Thermobifida alba: one gene and its partner. The main gene of each other region encodes a partner of the protein of the gene in region 2 in a complex. Links are inferred from orthologs where the notes say so. Each region holds a gene or a part of one and is shown on either strand. Other genes may lie near its edges. The genes, in order: FOF52_RS01945 and rny.

What was found.
Region 1: rny (region 2) and FOF52_RS01945 share a complex: the UniProt entries of both Bacillus subtilis proteins name them as parts of the possible RNA degradosome complex. The link is inferred for Thermobifida alba from one-to-one orthologs.

Annotation. Positions count from the first base shown.
Region 1 is NZ_CP051627.1:428,813-433,532, reverse strand. Bases 1-2,795 are described here. They hold FOF52_RS01945 (6-phosphofructokinase), read right to left. Parts: upstream 2,014-2,795; coding sequence 988-2,013; downstream 1-987. Other genes in these bases: FOF52_RS01940 (lysophospholipid acyltransferase family protein), read right to left, coding at 2,298-2,795; thiI (tRNA uracil 4-sulfurtransferase ThiI), read right to left, coding at 1-816. Also shown: more of FOF52_RS01940, read right to left, coding at 2,796-3,134; FOF52_RS01935 (hypothetical protein), read left to right, coding at 3,716-4,465; FOF52_RS01930 (endonuclease/exonuclease/phosphatase family protein), read right to left, coding at 4,462-4,720. UniProt on the Bacillus subtilis protein: Catalyzes the phosphorylation of D-fructose 6-phosphate to fructose 1,6-bisphosphate by ATP, the first committing step of glycolysis.
Region 2 is NZ_CP051627.1:126,763-142,337, reverse strand. The notes cover bases 5,829-8,683. They hold rny (ribonuclease Y), read right to left. Parts: upstream 8,092-8,683; coding sequence 6,565-8,091; downstream 5,829-6,564. Other genes in these bases: recX (recombination regulator RecX), read right to left, coding at 8,286-8,683; FOF52_RS00565 (S9 family peptidase), read left to right, coding at 5,829-6,524. Also shown: tRNA (N6-isopentenyl adenosine(37)-C2)-methylthiotransferase MiaB, read right to left, coding at 1-750; FOF52_RS00585 (amino acid ABC transporter ATP-binding protein), read left to right, coding at 1,006-1,749; FOF52_RS00580 (glutamate ABC transporter substrate-binding protein), read left to right, coding at 1,805-2,662; FOF52_RS00575 (amino acid ABC transporter permease), read left to right, coding at 2,729-3,403; FOF52_RS00570 (amino acid ABC transporter permease), read left to right, coding at 3,400-4,407; more of FOF52_RS00565, read left to right, coding at 4,539-5,828; more of recX, read right to left, coding at 8,684-8,855; FOF52_RS21835 (hypothetical protein), read right to left, coding at 8,848-9,450; FOF52_RS00545 (DUF3046 domain-containing protein), read right to left, coding at 11,321-11,515; FOF52_RS00540 (GNAT family N-acetyltransferase), read left to right, coding at 11,584-12,072; FOF52_RS00535 (RrF2 family transcriptional regulator), read left to right, coding at 12,281-12,733; FOF52_RS00530 (Dps family protein), read right to left, coding at 12,803-13,270; FOF52_RS00525 (helix-turn-helix domain-containing protein), read right to left, coding at 13,413-13,769; FOF52_RS00520 (CinA family protein), read right to left, coding at 13,928-14,431; pgsA (CDP-diacylglycerol--glycerol-3-phosphate 3-phosphatidyltransferase), read right to left, coding at 14,436-15,050; 30S ribosomal protein S12 methylthiotransferase RimO, read right to left, coding at 15,047-15,575. UniProt on the Bacillus subtilis protein: Endoribonuclease that initiates mRNA decay. Initiates the decay of all SAM-dependent riboswitches, such as yitJ riboswitch. Involved in processing of the gapA operon mRNA, it cleaves between cggR and gapA.

The DNA of each region.
Region 1 (4,720 bases), 300 kb from region 2 along the record:
CTGGGCCTTGCCGAACGGCACCACGTACAGCCGGGAGCCTCCCTGGAACCGGTCGAGCTGGCGGACCAGGCTGTAGGCCTTGTAGATGGACTCCGGGCCGGTGAACGGCATTCCGGAGAAGTGCAGGAAGTCGACCTTGAGGCCGCGGCGCATCATCCGGTAGGCCGCCACCGGGGAGTCGATGCCGCCGGACATCAGCACCAGGCCGCGCCCGCTCATCCCCACCGGCAGGCCGCCCTGGCCGGGCATCCCCTCGGTGAAGACGAACACCTCGTCCTTGTCGACCTCGATCTGCACGGTGTGGTCGGGCTTGGAGAGGTTGACGGTCAGGTGCGGGTGGGCCTGCTTGATCGCGCCGCCCACGTGCGCGGCCAGTTCGGAGGAGGTCATCGGGAAGCGCTTGTCGCGGCGGCGGGCCCGCACCGCGAAGGAGCCGGAGCGGTCGGCCATGGCCTGCACCGCGACTCCGGTGACGACGACGGGGTCCTTGGCCACCCGGCGCACCAGGTGCACCCACACGACGCCCATCACGTTGCGCATGCGCTCGGCCAGCTGGGCCACGTCGAGGTCGGAGGCGTCGGGCATGCGCAGCATGACGACGCCCTTGCGTTGGGAGATCCGGAACTCGGGCAGTCCCCTGGCGGCGGCGCGGATGTTGTTGTGCAGACGGCGCTCGAACAGGTGCCGGTTGCTGCCCTTGAGCACGATCTCGCCGAGCTTCATGAGCACACACAGCTCGCCCAGCTCCTGCGCGGGGGTCGCAGCCGCGCCGTCCGCACGCGCGTCGACGGTCACGGAGTCGAGCGGGGCGGACATGACGGTACCTCCGATGGTGTGGGCCTGACAGGGGCGCGGTCCACGAGGGGAACCGCTACTACCAGTATCGGTCACCAGCGCCACCGGTTTGTCCGGCCGCGGTCGTGGCCCCGGACACGACCGCGGCTCCCGGCGCGCTGCGCCGGGAGCCGCGGGAGGGCCGTGCGAGGTCTAGCCGAAGAAGACCTCGGCCTCCTCGTAGCGCTCGATCGGGACGGTCTTGAGCTCGTCGGTGGCGTCGGCCAGGTCGACGCGGACGATGTCGGTGCCGCGCAGGGCGACCATCTTGCCGAAGTCCTTGTCGTTGACCGCGGTGATGGCCTGCACGCCCAGGCGGGTGGCCAGCACCCGGTCGAAGGCCGACGGGGTGCCGCCGCGCTGCACGTGGCCCAGGACCACCGAGCGGGCCTCCTTGCCGGTGCGCGCCTCGATCTCGTCGGCCAGGCGCTGGCCGATGCCGCCCAGCCGCACGTGGCCGAAGGCGTCGCGCTCGCCGCTGGCCAGCTCCATCTGGCCCTCCTTGGGGTGGGCCCCCTCGGCGACCACGATGATCGGCGCGTACTTGGTCTTGAAGCGGCTCTCGACGTAGGCGACGACCTCGTCGATGTCGAAGGGGCGCTCGGGGATCAGGATGACGTTGGCGCCCGCGGCCATGCCCGCGTGCAGGGCGATCCAGCCCGCGTGGCGGCCCATGACCTCGACGATCAGGGCGCGGTGGTGCGACTCTGCGGTGGTGTGCAGCCGGTCGATGGCCTCGGTGGCGATGTTGACCGCGGTGTCGAACCCGAAGGTGTAGTCGGTGGCGTTCAGGTCGTTGTCGATGGTCTTGGGCACGCCCACGACGTTGACGTCCCGGTCGTGCAGCTGGCGCGCCACGCCGAGGGTGTCCTCCCCGCCGATCGCGATGAGCGCGTCGACGCCGAGCGCGGCCATGTTGTCCTTGACCCGCTCGACACCGCCCTCGATCTTCATGAGGTTGGTGCGCGAGGAGCCCAGGATGGTGCCGCCGCGCGGCAGGATGCCACGGACCGCCTCGATGTCCAGCGGCATGGTGTCGCCCTCCAGGGGCCCCCGCCAGCCGTCACGGAACCCGACGAACTCGTATCCGTAGTCCTTGATGCCCTTACGGACCACCGCACGGATGACCGCGTTCAGGCCCGGGCAGTCGCCGCCCCCGGTCAGAACCCCGACTCGCATTTGCGTGTACTCCTTGGATCGTCTGGAATCCCGTGTGCCACGGGAGTCACGAAAACGGCCGCTCCCGGCCGGGGCCTCGCCCCGCGGGTGCGGAACGCACACGGCAGGACCGCGTTCTCACGCAGCAACCATCGTATGGTCTAGACCATAGCGTCCGTGCGAGTCGAGGCCAACTCGCGCGTCGGCCCGTTTTCCCCGTGTTCACTCCCGCGCGGGCCACTACCCGCAGGAGGGCCCCCAAACGACCAGGTGAGCGCGGTCTCCGCGAGCCACGGTGAGCGGGATCACTGCCGCTCCGGCTTCCCCTCTTCCTTTTCCTTCTTCTTCCCGGCCCGCCTGCGCTCCGCCTTCTCCCGGGCGCGCCGCAGCCGCCTGGCCTCGCGCTCCGCGCGGCGCCGCTCCCTGCGGGACTGCTGCTCCTCCTTCTTCTCCTGCTTGGCCGCGGCCTCCAGTTCGGCCTTGACCGACTGGGCGTAGCGGTCCACGTACTCCTGGCCGGACAGCTCCATGAGGGCGTACATGATCTCGTCGGTGACCGCGCGCAGCACCCGGGGGTCCTTCTCCAGGCCGTAGTAGCGGGAGAAGTCCAGGGGCTTGCCGAACTTCACGATGGGGCGGATGCCGAGCCTGGGGATGACCTGGCCGGGCGGCATGATCTTGTCGGCGTTGATCATCGCCATCGGGATCACCGGGACCCTGGCCTGCAGGGCCATCCGGGCCACGCCGGTGCGCCCCCGGTAGAGCCTGCCGTCGGGGGAGCGGGTGCCCTCGGGGTAGATGCCTAGCAGTTTGCCCTGCTCCAGCACCCGCAGTCCGGTGCGCAGCGCCGCCTCGCTGGCTTTGCCGCCGGAGCGGTCGATGGGAATCTGCCCCACCCCGGTGAAGAAGAGCCGGGTGAGGAAGCCCTTGACCCCCTTGCCGGTGAAGTACTCGGCCTTCGCCAGGAAGGTGATCTTGCGGGGCAGCGGCAGGGGGCCGAAGAAGTGGTCCGAGAAGGACAGGTGGTTGCCCACCATGATGGCGGGACCGTGGCGGGGGACGTTCTCCACCCCGTAGGCACGCGGCTGCCACAGCACCGCGAGCACCGGTCCGAGAGTCGCCTTGAGCACCCAGTAGAACACGGTTCACCTCTGCCTGTGCGGGAGTGCCCGTCCGGCACGGCCATGTTCGTTCTCCCGCTGCCACTGACAATCGTGGTCATCTTCCCATCTCGTGCGGGGCACCGCCAAAGCCGATGCCGCGCCACGCGACGCCGGAGGGCTACCGGGTGCCGCGGCGCTCGGCTAGTTTCGTAATCCCAGCGTTCCCCGCTGGCCACACCACAGCCTGGAAAGGTCCGAAATGCCGTTGCTCGCGGAAGCCGAACCGTTCCGGTACGCCGGCGCCGTCCCGGGCCACGGGACCGCCACAGGTCCGCGGCCGGCGCGGCCGGGAGCAGGGTCGCCCGCCGCCGGACGGGCCGCCCTCCCCCCGCTTCCGGCGCACGGCACGGGCCCCGACCACCGCCGCGGCCGCGAGGACCGTGCCGCCGGCCCGACGGGTCTGCGTATCCTCACAAGAGGAGCGGTTCACGCCACAGTCGCCGTCCGCCGGCTCGGCTGCGGTCCGCACGCCGCCGTCCCCGGTGGCGGCGCGCGGGCCGTCCCCGAGGGCGGTCTCGCCTTCGTGCGCGAACGCGACAGAAGCGGGGAAGGGGCAGGACATGACTGATCGCCGCGGCAATGGTCTGCTCGCCGACTCCTACGTTCCCCTGGCCCTGCTTCCCCCCGTGCTCGCCGACACCATGCTGGAGGCGCTGGGGCGGGCGGGCATCGCCGCCTACGCGGTCACGGTGGGCGCCGCGGCCCCGCCCCCGGGGGACGACACCGACGACGAGGCGCCCACCGACCACCTGTACGTGGACGCCAAGGAGCGCGCGGCCGCCGAGGCGGTGCTGCGCGCGGAGCTTCCGGAGCTGGCCGACCGACTGGTCTCGCCGGACCCCGCGCCCGCACGGCCCGAGCCGGAGAACCCGGACGAGGTCTGGGCCGACCTGGTGGCGCGGTTCTACGACTCCGACACCCCCGAACGGGACTGGCCCGACGCCGAGAACCTCTCCGAGGCGCCGGAGGACGACGAACCGGACGAGCCGGACGGCTCCGACGGACCGGTGCTGACCTCCCGGCCGGTCCGCTCCCCCGCCGAGGACCCCCACGACGTCGGCGAGGAGGACGGCGAGCGCTACGTTCCCCCTCCCCCGCCGCCGCTGCCGCGCGGCGACCTGGTCGGCAGGCTCGCCTGGGGCGGACTGCTCGGGGGCCCGGCGCTGCTCCTGGCCACCACCCTGCTGGGGCTGCCCGTGCCCGGCTGGCTGGTGCTGGTGGCCCTGTGCGCCTTCGTGACCGGCTTCGTGGTGCTGCTGATCCGCATGGGCGACCGCCCCTCCGGCCCCGACGACGGCGCGGTCGTCTAGCCGCCGGCCTCCGTCACCGCCCGCTCGACGGGCGGGGTCCGCGGCTCCCCGTCCCGCTCCAGGGCGATCTCGACCAGCACCGGCAGGTGGTCGCTGGCCGCCGCCAGGTCCTCTCGGGAGGGCTGGGCGGGAACACCCCCCGTCACGACGGGCAGTCTCCCGTCGACGAAGACCGTGTCGATGCGGCTGCGCGGGCGCCGCGCCGGGAAGGTCGGCCCACCGCCGGCCGGGCCGAGCGCCCCCGCGTCCACCAGG
Region 2 (15,575 bases):
CATCACGTTGGGGGTCTCCGCCATCGCCGCGATCACGTCGTCGGTGAAGTCACGCGGATGCGGGGAGGTGAACCGCACCCGCTCCAGCCCCTCCACCTCGCCGCAGGCGCGCAGCAGCTTGGAGAACGCCTGCCGGTCCCCGAACTCCGACCCGTAGGCGTTGACGTTCTGCCCCAGCAGGGTGACCTCGATCGCGCCCTCGGCCACCACCGCGCGCACCTCGGCCAGCACGTCGCCGGGACGGCGGTCCTTCTCCTTGCCGCGCAGCGCCGGAACGATACAGAACGTGCAGGTGTTGTTGCAGCCCACCGAGATCGACACCCAGGCCGCGTACACCGACTCGCGCCGCGTCGGCAGCGTGGAGGGGAACGTCTCCAACGACTCGACGATCTCCACCTGGGCCTCCCGCTGCACCCGGGCGCGTTCCAGCAGCACGGGCAGCGAGCCGATGTTGTGTGTCCCGAAGACCACGTCCACCCAGGGGGCGCGGCGCACGATCTCCCCGCGGTCCTTCTGCGCCAGACACCCGCCCACCGCGATCTGCATCCCCGGGTTGGCGTCCTTGACCGGCCGCAGATGGCCCAGGTTGCCGTAGAGGCGGTTGTCCGCGTTCTCACGCACCGCACAGGTGTTGAAGACGACGACGTCCGGCGTGACGTCCTCGGCTGCCCGCTGGTACCCCGCGTCCTCCAGCAGTCCGGAGAGCCGCTCGGAGTCGTGGACGTTCATCTGGCAGCCGTAGGTCCGCACTTGGTAGGTACGACTCTGGCTCACCCATCCAGGCTAAACGTTTCCCCTACCCGCCCGGACCCCCGCTCTCGCCCCCCTGACCGGAACCGGCCACATCAGTCGACCGATCACGCGACCGACACGACAGAAACAACCGAATCCCCAGTTTAAACGTAACATTTGTACGGATTCAGGGATAACAAGTCTGCCACTCTGGCAGATTCACGGGTCCACCCTGGTGACAAACCCATCGTCAGCAGACTAGTTTCCGTTCCCATGACCGCCACTCCTCTCGTCGCACTGGAGAACGTCAACAAGCACTTCGGTGAACTCCACGTCCTCCGCGACATCAACCTCTCCGTCAACACCGGCGAGGTGGTCGTCATCATCGGCCCCTCGGGATCGGGAAAGTCCACGCTGTGCCGCACGATCAACCGGTTGGAGGCCATTGACAGCGGTCGCATCCTGCTGGACGGTCAACCCCTGCCCGCCGAGGGACGCGCCCTGGCCCGGCTGCGCAGCGACGTCGGCATGGTGTTCCAGTCGTTCAACCTGTTCTCCCACAAGACCGTGCTGGAGAACATCACCCTCGGCCCCACCAAGGTCCTCAAGGTCCCCAAAGCCAAGGCCACCGTGCGCGCCCTGGAACTGCTGGAACGGGTCCGCATCGCCGAACAGGCCAACAAGTACCCCGCCCAGCTCTCCGGCGGCCAGCAGCAGCGCGTGGCCATCGCCCGCGCCCTGGCGATGAACCCCAAGGTCATCCTCTTCGACGAGCCCACCTCCGCCCTCGACCCCGAAATGGTCCAGGAAGTCCTCGACGTCATGACCGACCTGGCCAAAGAGGGTATGACCATGATCGTGGTCACCCACGAGATGGGCTTCGCCCGCCGCGCCGCCAACCGGGTCGTGTTCATGGCCGACGGCCAGATCGTCGAGGAGAACACCCCCGACGCGTTCTTCACCAACCCCCAGAGCGACCGGGCCCGCGACTTCCTCTCCAAGATCCTCACCCACTGACCCGCCCACCATCGGCAACTCTCCGCACCACCAGAGAAGAAAAGGGTTCACCACCATGCGCATCCGTCGCACCGGCGCCGCCCTGGCAGGCGCCTCCGCACTCGCCCTCACTCTCGCCTCCTGCGGCACCGCCGACGTCGGCGGCGGAGGAAACGGAGACGGCGGCGGGAACGGCGACACCATCACCATCGGCGTCAAGTACGACCAGCCCGGCCTCGGCCTGCTCGAAGGCAGCGCCCCGGCCGGCTTCGACGTCGACGTCGCCACCTACATCGCCGGAGAGCTCGGCTACTCCCCCGACCAGATCGAGTGGACCGAAGCCGCCTCCGCCAACCGCGAGACGTTCCTCCAGCAGGGCACCGTCGACATGATCGTGGCCACCTACTCCATCACCGACGAACGCAAGAACGTCGTCGACTTCGCCGGCCCCTACTACGTCGCCCAGCAGGACATCATCGTCTCCGCCGACAACACCGACATCCAGGGCCCCGAAGACCTCGACGGCAAGGTGCTCTGCTCCGCCTCCGGCTCCCGCTCCGCCAACAACATCGTCGACAGCGAGGAGGAGGGCGGCCTGGGCATCGGCGCCGAACTCCGCGAGGCCGGCAACTACTCCGAGTGCATGGAACTGCTCGCCAACGGCACCGTCGACGCCGTCACCACCGACAACACCATCCTCGCCGGGTTCGCCGCCCAGAACCCCGACGCCTACCGCATGGTGAACAACCCCTTCGGTGAGGAGAAGTACGGCGTCGGCCTGCCCAAGGGCTCCACCGAGATGTGCGAGCAGGTCAACGAGGCCATCACCAAGATGTGGGAGGAGGGCAAGACCCTCGAATTCCTCGACTCGGCCTTCGGCTCGACCGGCTTCGCCTACGCCGAGGAGCAGCCCGCCCTTGAGGGCTGCGCGTAGCCCCGAACGCCCGTCCCGGCCGGCGGGGCGCACCACCCCGCCGGCCGCCCCTACCGACTGGGACCGATGGAAGCCTTCTTCGACAACATCGACAAGGTCATCGACGGTTTCTCCTGGACCGTCCGGCTCACCTTGCTCAGCGCCCTGTTCTCCTTCCTCCTGGGCGTCCTGCTCACCGCGATGCGGGTCTCCCCCATCGCCCTGCTGCGCGGCGTGTCCACCGCCTACGTGGAGACCATCCGCAACTCACCGCTGACCCTGGTCCTCCTCTTCTGCGGCCTGGGCCTCAACAGCGCCCTCGGCCTCAGCCTCTCCGGCACCGTCGCCTGGGACGTGTTCTGGTGGGCGGTCATCGGACTGTCCGCCTACACCTCCTGCTTCGTCTCCGAATCGCTGCGCTCCGGCATCAACACCATCCCCCTGGGACAGGCCGAAGCCGCCCGCTCCCTCGGCCTCACCTTCACCCAGAGCCTGCGCCTCGTCATCATCCCCCAGGCACTGCGCACCGTCATCGGCCCCCTCGGCAGCGTCCTCATCGCCCTCATCAAGAACACCACCGTCGCCTCCGTCGCCGGCCTCGGCGTCCAGGAGGCGTCCCGACAGATGAAACTGATGTTCGACCAGGGCGTCGCACCGGTCCTGCCGACCTTCATCGGCTTCGCGATCGGCTTCCTCATCCTCACCCTGCCGGTGGGATACTTCTTCAGCTGGCTCAGCAAGCGAATGGCGGTGGTCCGGTGAGCGCACAGCAGGTCCTCTTCGACACCCCCGGCCCCAGGGCCCGGGCCCGCCACGCCGTTTACACCGTCCTCACCATCGTCGCCTTCCTCTGCGGACTGGCGATCGTCTACCTGGGCTTCAACCGCACCCTCGGCGAAGGCGCCCCCTCCCCGCTCAGCGCCGAAGCCTGGCGCGTCAACCCCGGTGGACAGTGGGCCGCGGCCAAATGGCAGCCCTTCCTCGACCCGGCCACCTGGACCGACTACGTCGTCCCCGGCCTGCAGAACACCCTGACCGCCGCCCTCACCGCCTCCGTCCTCGCCCTCCTCTTCGGCTTGGTCTTCGGCATCGCCCGGCTCTCCGACCACGCCTGGGTCCGCGTCGCCGCGGGAGCGGTCGTGGAGTTCTTCCGCGGCATCCCGCTGCTCATGCTGATCTTCTTCACCATGGCGCTGCCCCTCGCGGTCAACCAGATCCTGCCGGCCCTCGGCATGCCGCCGCTCACCCCCGGCACCTTCCAGGTCTCCGCACTCGCCGCGGTCGTCACCGGCCTCACCCTCTACAACGGGTCGGTCCTGGCCGAGGTGTTCCGCGCCGGCATCAACGCCGTCCCCAAGGGGCAGTCCGAGGCCGCCTACTCGCTGGGCATGAACAAGACCAAGGTCATGCGGCTCATCCTCATCCCCCAAGCCGTCAGCTCCATGATGCCCGCGATCGTCGCCCAGCTCGTGATCCTGCTCAAGGACTCCGCGCTCGGCTACATCATCGCCTTCCCCGAACTGCTCCGCAGCTTCTCCCTGATCGGCACCCGCTACGGCAACGTCATCCCCGCCGCGATCATCTGCGCCGTCATCTACATCGCCATCAACCTCTCCCTGAGCCGCCTGGCCATCTGGCTGGAACGACGCAACGCCCGCAGCGGAGGCCACCGGGGCCGCACCACCCCCGACCCCACCAACCCCACCGTCCTGGCCGCCGGACACATCGCCCCCGGCAACCCGGGAGCATCCGGGAAAACCCCCTGACCCCCGCGGCCCCGACCCCGCGAGCCCCGCCCTCCCCACCGCGGACGGCGGGGCTCGCCCATTCCGCCCCACCAGCGGCTAAGGTCTTCCTTGATCCCCACCGCCCCACTCAACGCCCGGGAAAGCGCACCATGAACGAACGCGTGATCCTGCCCTACGGCAGCTGGTCCTCTCCCATCGCCGCGGCCGACATCGCCCACGGCGCCACCCGCCTGGGCTTCCCCTCCGTCGTCGCCGACGAGACCTGGTGGGAGGAGTCCCGGCCCGACGAGGACGGCCGCACCACCGTCATGCACCGCGCCGCCGACGGCACCGTCACCGACCTGCTGCCCGCTCCCTGGAACGCCCGCACCCGCGTCCACGAGTACGGCGGCCGCTCCTACCTGCCCGTCCCCCGCCGCGACGACAAGGCCCTCACCCGCTGGGGCATCGTCTTCGCCAACCACTCCGACCAGCGCCTCTACCTGCTGGAGAAAGGCTCCCGCGAGCCCCGCCCCCTCACCCCCGAACCCCCCGCCCCGGCCGCACTGCGCTACGCCGACCCCGTACTCGCCCCCGACCGCAAGCACGTCATCTGCGTCCGGGAACGCCACAACGGCACCACCGTCACCCGCGACATCGTCTCCGTCCCGCTCTCCGGACGCGCCGCCGACACCCCCTCGGCGATCCGCGTCCTCGTCACCGGAGCCGACTTCTTCGCCTCCCCCACCCCCTCACCCGACGGCACCAAACTCGCCTGGATCTCCTGGGACCACCCCCGCATGCCCTGGAACGGCACCCAACTGCGGGTCGCCGACCTCCCCGCCACCGGCCCCGTCACCACCCCCCGCGTCCTCCGCGGCGGCATCCGGGAATCCGTCCTCCACCCCCGCTGGCGCGACAACGACACCCTCTACTTCCTGTCCGACTGGTCCGGCTGGTGGAACCTGTACGAAACCCGCACCCAGGGCCAGGCCCTGGCGCTCTTCCCCGACGAAGCCGAATTCACCCCGCCCCCGTGGCAGCTGGGCACCACCCCCTACTGCGTCCTCGACAACGGCCAGATCATCACCCTCCACGGCCACGCCGACCTCGCCGCCGGACGCTACGACCCCGCCACCGCCGACCTCACCCCGCTGGCCCCGTCCCTCACCACCTGGCACACCCTCGACAGCGACGGCACCACCGTGGTCGGCATCGCCGCCTCCCCCACCGAACCGGCCGCCCTGGTCCGCCTCAACCCGGACACCGGAGCCACCACCGTGCTCCGCCGCTCCCTCGACACCACCCCCACCATCGACCTCCTGCCCCGCCCCCGCACCACCACCCTGCCCGGCCGCTACGGCAGCACCGTGCACGCCAACATCTACCCGCCCACCAACCCCGACTTCGACGGCGAAGGCCCCGCCCCCTACGTCGTCTGGGTCCACGGCGGCCCCACCGGAGCCGCCACCACCGCCCTCGACCTCCACAAGGCCTACTTCACCAGCCGCGGCATCGGCATCGTCGACGTCAACTACGGCGGCTCCACCGGCTACGGACGCGCCTACCGGGAACGCCTCGACGGCCAGTGGGGAGTCGTGGACGTCGAAGACGCCGTCGCCGCCGCCCAGGCCCTCGTCGACCAGGGCCTCGCCGACCCCGCCCGCCTCGCCATCCGCGGCGGCAGCGCGGGCGGGCTCACCACCCTCCTCGCCCTCACCCAGGACGTCTTCGCCTGCGGCGTCTCCTACTACGGCGTCACCGACCTGCTCCGCCTCGCCCAGGAAACCCACGACTTCGAATCGCGCTACCTCGACACCATCATCGGCGGCCTCCCCGGCTACACCGCCACCTACCGGGAACGCTCCCCCATCAACCGGGCCGCCGAGATCACCGTCCCGGTCCTGCTCCTCCAGGGCGCCGACGACCCCGTGGTCCCGCCCGACCAGGCCCGCGCACTCGCCGCCACCCTCCACGAACGCGGCATCCCCCACGCCCTCGTGGAGTTCGACGGCGAAAGCCACGGCTTCCGCCGCGCCGACACCATCGCCACCGCCCTGGAACGGGAACTCGCCTTCTACTGCAAGGTGTTCTTCGGCTTCACCCCGCCCGGAGTCCCCCCGATCGAACTCACCGACCCCGCACCCCCCGCATGAGCCGACAGGGCTCCGGCCTCCCGCCGGAGCCCCGCACCGCTCAGCGCGCCGTCTCCGTCGCCCGCGACTCCCGGATCACCGTCACCCGGATCTGCCCCGGGTACGTCAACTCCTCCTCCACCCGCTTGGCGACGTCCCGCGCGATCACCTGCGCCTGCACATCGTCCACCGCCTCCGGCCGCACCATCACCCGGAGCTCCCGCCCCGCCTGCATCGCGAAGACCTTCTCCACCCCCTCGCTGGCCGCGTAGGCGATCTCCTCCATCCGCTGCAACCGCTCCACGTACGACTCCAACGACGCCCGCCGCGCCCCCGGACGCCCCCCGCTGATCGCATCCGCCGCCTGCGTCAGCACCGCCTCCACCGTGCGCACCTCGACCTCGTTGTGGTGCGCCTCGATCGCGTGCACCACGTCCTCGCACTCCCCGTACCGGCGGGCGATCTCCGCGCCGATCACCGCGTGGCTGCCCTCCACCTCGTGCGTCAGCGCCTTGCCGATGTCGTGCAGCAGCGCACACCGCTTCACCAGCCGCACGTCCAGCCCCAGCTCGGCCGCCATCATCCCCGCCAGATGGGCGCTCTCCACCAGGTGCCCCAGCACGTTCTGCCCGTAGGAGGTGCGGTACCGCAACTGCCCCAGCAACGTCACCAACTCCGGGTGCATGTCGGAGATCCCCACCTCCACCAGGGCGTCCTCCCCCGCCCGCACACACGACTGGTTCACCTCGCGGCGGCTGGCCTCGTACGTCTCCTCGATCCGGTGCGGATGGATCCGCCCGTCCGCCACCAACTTCTCCAGGGTGAGCCGCGCCACCTCCCGCCGCACCGGGTCGAAACACGACAGCAGCACCGCCCCCGGAGTGTCGTCGATGATCAGGTTGACCCCCGTGACCATCTCGAACGCCCGGATGTTGCGCCCCTCCCGGCCGATGATCCGCCCCTTCATGTCGTCCCCCGGCAGGTGGACGACCGTGACCACCGACTCGCTCGTCTGCTCACTCGCCAACCGCTGGATCGCCAGCGTGATGATCTTGCGGGCACGGGCCTCACCGTTCTTCCGCGCCTCCCGCTCAAGCTCGCGGACCAGCAGCGCGGCCTCCCGCTTCGCCTGCCCCGCCACCTCCGCGACCAGTTCGGCCTTCGCGTCCTCCGCGCTCAGTGCCGCGGTCCGCTCCAGCACGGCCCGCCGCTCCTCGGCCAGCCGCGACAGCTCGGCCTCCCGCCGGTCCAGCAGCGCCGCCCGCTCGTCGAGCCGGCGGCGCGCCTCGTCCAACCGGCGCACCTCACCGTCGAAACGACGCTCCCGGACGGTGATCCGCTGCTCCCGACGCTCCAACGCGGCCCGGTGCTCCGCCGCCTCCGCCAGCAACCGGTCCCGCTCGGCCCGCGCGGCGCCGATCCGACGCGCCGCCTCCTGCTCGGCGTCGGCACGCACCCGGTCGGCCTGCCGCCGCGCCTCCGCCAGCACGTCCCGGACCCGGGACCGGGTCAGCAGAAAACTGCCCGCGAGGAGAAGGACCAGGGCCCCGAGGAGTGCCACGACCACGAGGTCGGCCACGCCGTCCATGGAGCTACCCCCCACCGCGCCCTGCCCGGGTCCGACCACCGAACGCGGCCGCCCGGACAGCTCCACCGCGCGATCCCGCGCGTCGTCCGTCGGGATAGGGTTACCCCCCGGGAAACCGGGTTAACTCACTCCAGTGCGAGATTCAAGGGAACGGTGATCTCCGGGCCACCGCACCGGTACGCACAGAAAGCCCCTCACACGTCGTCCGGAACGTCGAGGTCCACCTCGGTGCCCTCCGCCTCCAACTCCTCACGCACCAGCCGATAGGCCAGACCAGCCGAGTACCCCTTGCGCGCCAGCATCCCCATCAGCCGGCGCACCCGCACCTCGGTGGGCTTCCCCCGGGTCGCCGCGAGCCTGCGCCGCACCAGGTGGCGCGCGGTCTCCTCCTCCCGCTCCGGGCTGAGCCCGTCCACCGCCTCGCGTACCGTGTCCTCGTCCACGCCGCGCTGCCGCAGCTCCGCCGCCAGGGCGCGACGCGCCAGCCCGCGCCCGGCGTGCCGGGAGTCCACCCACGCCTCGGCGAAGACCGCGTCGTCGACGATGCCGACCTCCCCGAACCGGCCCAGCACCGCCTCGACCGTCTCCTCGGGGATGTCCCGCCGCCGCAGCGCCTCGGCGAGCTGCGCCCGGGTGCGCGGCGCACGGGTGAGCAGCCGCAGACAGATCGCCCGCGCCCGCGCCTCGGGGTCCTCCGGAGGGGTGCTGCCGCCCTCCGGAGGACCCGTCGGCTCCGTTCCGTGCCGCCCGCGTCCGTCAGGCATCCGCGCCCGGGGTCGTCGGCTTGGCCTCGGCCGCGGAGGCGGCGGTCCTGCGCGTGGTCCGCTTGGCCGTGGCCGACGCGGCGGGCGCCGCCTTGGCGTCCTTGGCCTCGTCCTTCGCGGCCTCGCCGGCGGCGCTGTCGTCCCCCGTGGGCACGCCCAGCTTCTCCTTGATCCGCTTCTCGATCTCGTCGGCCATGTCGGGGTTGGACCGCAGGAAGTTCCGCGCGTTCTCCTTGCCCTGGCCGAGCTGGGTGCCCTCGTAGGTGTACCAGGCCCCGGACTTGCGCACGATCCCGTGCTCGACCCCCAGGTCGATCAGGCCGCCCTCGCGGGAAATCCCGACACCGTACAGAATATCGAATTCCGCCTGTTTGAAAGGGGGCGCTATCTTGTTCTTCACTACTTTGACACGAGTCCTGTTTCCAACGGCTTCCGTTCCGTCCTTCAGCGTTTCAATTCGACGGACGTCCATTCGCACGGAAGCGTAGAATTTCAGCGCCCGGCCGCCGGACGTGGTCTCGGGGCTGTTGTGCACCATCACTCCGTCGACGAAGTAATTGTGGTTCCCCTCGACCTCGATGTCGAATTTCCGCATGCTGCGGGTTTCGGGCTTGACCCGGATGTCGAGCACCGGGGCCGCCACCAGCCTCTGCACCGGTTCGGCGTACTCGGGCTCGACAGCGCACCGGCCACGGAACCGGGGAAGCAGTGTGTCGTCCATGGACTCGTGCACGTAGGGCGCGACGATCTCCATGAACTTGGCCGTGGACGCCGTGGTGAACTGGATGTGGCTCTTCTTGCCGGCACCACGCCGGGTCAGCTTCACGTCGAGCCCGTAGGTGTCACGCAGGTACTCGACCAGCCGCTGCCGGGAGCCGGGGCTCATCGCCTCCACACAGATCTCGATCCGGCCGCTGCCGCCCTCCGTACGCGCCTGGCCCCCCTCGGAGCGCAGCGTGAGGCAGCCGTCGTCCATGTACCACACGGCCAGCGCCAGAGGGGTCAGCTGCTTGAGGAACTCCCAGGTGAGGTGCTTCTTGCCGTCACCGAAGTACACGACCTGGTACAGCTCGTCGAGTTCGGGCAGCGGCGCGAAGTCGGCGAACACCGCCTGCTTCGCGTCGGTGGTCCGCGAGTGCTTGATGTTGCCCAGCAGGGAGACCTTCCAGTCGAGGTACGCCTCCTGCTCGGCCCCGTGCCCCATACGGAACCGCACCCCGGTGCGCCCGCTCCGGTTCGGGGAGAGGTCGCCGTCGCCCATGACGGACCCGTAGACCACCTGACGCTGCTGCTCGCTCAGGTAGTGCGTCTCGTTGACCAGGACACGGTCTCCGACGATCAGTTCACCGGCCTCGCGCCAGCCTCCGGGAGTACGGATCAGGTGGTTGGGCGTGGCGGCGAACTGCGCCCTCCCGTTCTTTCCGGAGCTGCCGACCGTGAACTGCAGGAAATAATCGGCTTCTCCGTTGTCGAACCAGTTCACGATCCGCCGCGGGACGATCCTGTCCGTCTCGGGATCGTAGGAGAGGACCTCGACGTCCATCTTCTGGTCGACGATTGTCCCGATCTTCTCCTGAGTGCCGTCGGCCAGCATCACCCGACTGTCATAGTGCATGCAGCCGAACATGACGCCGACCTTCTCGCGGAGTTGGTTGATGAAGATCGCGGTGGTCTTCGTCTGGTTCAGCGCTCCGGCGATCTTGCGGAGGGCCTGGGACATCAGGCGGGCCTGGAGGCCGACGTGGCTGTCGCCCATCTCGCCCTCGATCTCGGCGCGCGGCACGAGCGCGGCCACCGAGTCGATGACGATGATGGAGATCGCGCCGGAGCGGACCAGCATGTCGACGATCTCCAGTGCCTGCTCTCCGGTGTCCGGCTGGGACAGCAGCAGGTCGTCGGTGTTGACGCCGATCTTCTTGGCGTAGGAGGGGTCGAGCGCGTGCTCGGCGTCGACGAAGGCGGCGATCCCCCCGGCCCGCTGCGCGTTGGCCACGGCGTGCAGGGCGACCGTGGTCTTGCCCGAGGACTCCGGACCGTAGATCTCCACGATCCGGCCGCGCGGGATGCCGCCGATTCCCAGCGCCACGTCCAGGGAGATGGACCCGGTGGGGATCGACTCGATGGGCGGGCGGTTGTCGTCGCCGAGGCGCATGATGGTGCCCTTGCCGAACTGGCGCTCGATCTGCGCGAGTGCGGTCTCAAGGGCTTTGTCTCGATCAGCAGCTGCCACGGGAAACCCCTGTTGGGTCGGTGCCTTCTTCTTCATGATGGGGGTGACGTTACGCCGCGGCAGTGACATCCTGCGACGTCTTCTCCCCCGCTGTGGACAACCTTCCGGGCCGTCCCCTCCCCGGGCGGTCGCGGCTGTCCTCCGGCAGCGGCGGGGCCGCCCCGGAACCACTCCAGGCTCGGGTGTCTCATCATCCTACCCGAACCTTTGTTCGATCGCGGGTGCCTCGCCGGGCTCAGTGGACGTCGGCGGGGAGGTCGAAGGTGCGGCACACGGCGCGCCAGACCTCCTTGGCGCCGACGCCGTCGTCGAGGGCCTGGCGGACCGTGCGGGAGCCGAGCTCCTCGATGACGTGGTCGCGGGCGAGGCTCTCGGCGTAGGTCTCGCCGAACTGTTCGTACATGAGCTGCCAGAAGCGGGAGAGTCTCATCTCTCCTCCGGTGTCGGTCCCGTTCCGGTCCGCTACCGCCGGGGTCCGGGACGGGGCATGCTGATGGGATGGAGTTCACGATACGACCGATGGCGGAGTCGGACCGGCAGCGGCTGGTGGAGGTCAGCCTGGCCGCCGACCGGTTGTTCGCCCTGGCCGGGGTGCGGCTGCCGCCCGACGACCCGGGGCTGATGCTGGACCGCTGCTCGCCGGTGCTGGTGGCGGGCCGTCCGCCGGTGGGTCTGGCGGCGTTGACGGTGTTGGACGGCGACGCCCACCTGGAGCAGATCGCCGTCCGGCCCGACCACGGGCGGCGCGGGCTGGGGACCGCCCTGTTGGAGGCGGCCTGCGCGCGGGCGCGGGAGCTGGGCCACCGCCGGATCACCCTGACCACGTTCCGGGACCTGCCCTGGAACGCGCCGTGGTATGCCCGGCACGGTTTCGCGGTCCTGGCGGAGTCGGAGTGGGGGCCGCAGCTGGCCGAGCAGTGGCGGGAGGAGGCCGAGACCGGGATCGCCGTGCTGCCGCGCGTGGTGATGCGGCGTGAGCTCGGCTGAGCGGGGTGGTCCCGGTCTGGGTAGGCTGGGGGTCGGACGCAGCGGTGTGCCGGTCCCGGCGTGCGGGTTCTCCGCGGTTGCGGGGCGGCGCGTCGGCCCTCGATCTTTCCGGGAGGCGGAGTGGTGATGAGACGCGGCGGCGCCGTCGGGCGGCCGTCCGGTGACCCCACTGGCCCGACCTCCCCCTGTTTCACGGCATAATCGCAGCATGCGCCTTTCCGCCCGGGTTGATTACGCACTGCGTGCCGCAGCCGAGCTCGCGGCCGCCAGTGGCGGTCCTGTCACGGCCGAGCAGCTTGCGCGTGCCCAAGCCATACCTGGAAAATTCCTGGAGAACATCCTGACCCAGTTGCGCCGTGCCGGTCTGGTGCGCAGCCAGCGGGGACCGGTCGGCGGGTACTGGCTGGCGCGTCCGGCGTCGGAGATCTCTCTGGCCGACATCATCCGCGCGGTGGACGGCCCGTTGGCGAACGTGCGGGGTGAGCGTCCCGAGCACGTCGCCTACGAGGGGGCCGCGCGCAGCCTGCAGCAGGTGTGGATCGCGTTGCGGGCCAGTGAGCGGGCCATCCTGGAGTCGGTGACGTTGGAGCACGTGGCCACGTCCGCGCTGCCGGAGTCGGTCCGGTCGTGGACGCAGAACCCGGAGGCATGGACGAGCTGAGCGGATCCGGGCGGACGGCTGCGGCCCCCGGAGCTCCGGGGGCCGCAGCCGTCCGCCCAGGTGCGGGTCTCAGCTCATCGCCTGGAACATCCAGTGCTGCTGTTCGAGGTCCTGGCTGGCGGCGATGAGCAGGTCCTGGGTGACGGGGTCGGCGTCCTCGGTGGCCCGGATGTGTTCCTGGAAGCGTTCGACCGCGCCGCTGAGGGCTTCGACGGCGAACGCGACGACCTTGTCGTCCTGGACGTAGCCGGGGTCGAGTTGGGGGAGGCGGGTGTCCTCGGCGACCCGGCCGGACCGTCCGTCCGGAGTGACGCCGATGGCGACGGCGCGTTCGGCGAGGACGTCGGTGTGCCTGCGGGCCGCGGCGACGAGTTCGTCGAGTTGCAGGTGGATGGAGCGGAAGTTGCGGCCGATCACGTTCCAGTGCGCCTGTTTGCCCAGCAGCGTCAGGTCGATCAGGTCGACGATCGCGGCCTGGAGCGCCTGTCCGGTGGTCTTGCGGGCCTCTTCGGTGAGCGCGCCGTGGATCTTGGCCATCGTTCATCCCCCCTGTGGGTCCGGTTGCGGGACGGCTGGGGGTCCACTGCCCAGGGGGAACGGGGGGAAACCCGGTGGGTGAGCGCGAACGGGCCGACCGTACACACCGCGGTCGACCCGTTCGTTCTCGTGTGGGCGGGGTTCAGACGCCCACCATGTCGACAACCTCCGGAACGCGATCGGGGATGGGGTCGATGCCGAGCCGGTCGGGGCTGGTACCGGTTCCCGCCGGGACCGATCCGCTGAGCGCCGCCTCCTGGAGTTCGGCGAGGGCCAGCTGGTCGGAAACCTCTCGAAGGACCTGGGAGAGGGGGACTCCCAGCGCACCGCAGATCGAGGCGAGCAGTTCGGAGGAAGCCTCCTTCTGGCCGCGTTCGACCTCTGACAGATATCCCAACGACACTCGGGCATCGGCCGACACCTCGCGGAGAGTGCGGCCCTGCCGCTGCCGAAGCTGCCGTAGCACGTCACCAAGCAGGTGACGAAGCAGGACCATCATTCGCGCTCCCTCCTACCGGTAGCGACCTTCATAAAAACACCGTACCTGCCCGAAGCCCGATCGTCGCACCTCATAGCTTCCTTGTTCGCTGGAGGGATAACACGATCTTGGTGAGGTTTTGTTCCCCGAGTTCGGTGTCTTGAACGGGCTGCCGGTCGTTATTTCACGGTGGTTTGTGCCACGTCGGCCACCAGGGTGTCGCGCAGGAGGGCGAGGGCTGCGGCGACGGTCTGCTCCCGGATGGCTTCCCGGTCTCCGTGGAGTTGGAGTTTCCGCAGGTCGCAGCGGTTGTCGGGGCGGGCTGCGGCGGCGTAGACGGTGCCGACGGGCTGTCCGTCCTGGGGCTCGGGTCCGGCGACGCCGGTGACGGCGAGGCCGTAGGTGGCCGTGAAGAGCCGGCGGGCTCCGCGGGCCATGGCGGTGGCGACGTCGGGGTGGACGGCGCCGTGGTCGGCGAGCAGGGCGGCGGGGACGTCGAGGAGGGCGGCTTTGGTGTCCGTGGCGTAGGTGACGGCTCCGCCGCGGAAGACGGCGGAGGCGCCGGGGACGGCGGTGAGGGCGGCGCCGATCATGCCGCCGGTGAGCGACTCGGCGACCGCGAGGGTGTGTCCGCGGTCGGCGAGGAGGGCGTGGACGCGGGCGGCGAGTGCGGGGACGGGCACGGGGTCAGCTCCTTCCCGCTTCTTCGCCGGGCTGTCCGTTGCGGGCCTGGTGGCGCAGGCGCAGGGCCTTGACGACGTAGTCGGCTCCGGTCCACAGGGTGACGGCGACGGCGGCGGCCATGACGGCGTGTGCGGGCAGTTGCAGGTACCACTGGTCGGGCAGCGGGAACAGGTAGGCGCTGATGGCGACGATCTGCAGGACCGTCTTGAGTTTTCCGCCGGGGCTGGCGGGGATGACGCCGTGTCTGATGACGGCGAACCGCAGGGCGGTGATGCCCCATTCGCGGATGAGGATGACGGCGGTGACCCACCACCACAGTTCGCCGGTCCAGGACAGCAGGAGGAGGGCGGCGCCGGTGAGGGCCTTGTCGGCGATGGGGTCGGCGATCTTGCCGAAGTCGGTGACGAGGTTGTGGCGGCGGGCGAGCTCACCGTCGACGCGGTCGGTGATCGCGGCGACGACGAAGACGGTGAAGGCCGCCAGGCGCCACCAGAGGCCGTCCTGGAGCATGAGGACGGCGAAGACCGGCACCATGACGATTCGGCTGATGGTCAGGATGTTGGCGATGTTCAGCACCGGAACGGGACCGGTGGGTGCGACGGGGTCCGGGGTGCTCACGTGGTATCAGCGTCTTCCTGGTGTTCGGCGACGAGGTCGACTCCCATGGCGGTCAGCACCGTGGCGGGCACGATGTCGCCCACGCGCGGTTCGGTGTCGGCGTAGACGATGGTGCTGCCGTCCACTTCGGGGGCCTGGTGTGCGGCGCGTCCTTCGTAGGCGCCTTCGTCCAGTTCGGCTTCGATGAGGACGTCGACGGTGGAGCCGACGCGCTCCTCGGCGCGCTGGGCCATCAGTTCCTCGGCGAGCTGGTTGAGCTGCTCGACTCGTTCGGCGATGGTCTCCTCGGGGAGTTTGCCGTCGAGTCCGGCCGCTTCGGTGCCGTCCTCGTCGGAGTAGCCGAAGATGCCGATGGCGTCGAGGCGGGCCTGTTCCAGGAAGGCCACGAGTTCGGTGAGGTCCTGGTCGGTCTCGCCGGGGAAGCCGACGATGAAGTTGGAGCGGATGCCCGCTTCGGGGGAGCGGGCGCGGATGGTCTCCACCAGTTCCAGGAAGCGTTCGCGGTCGCCGAAGCGGCGCATGCGG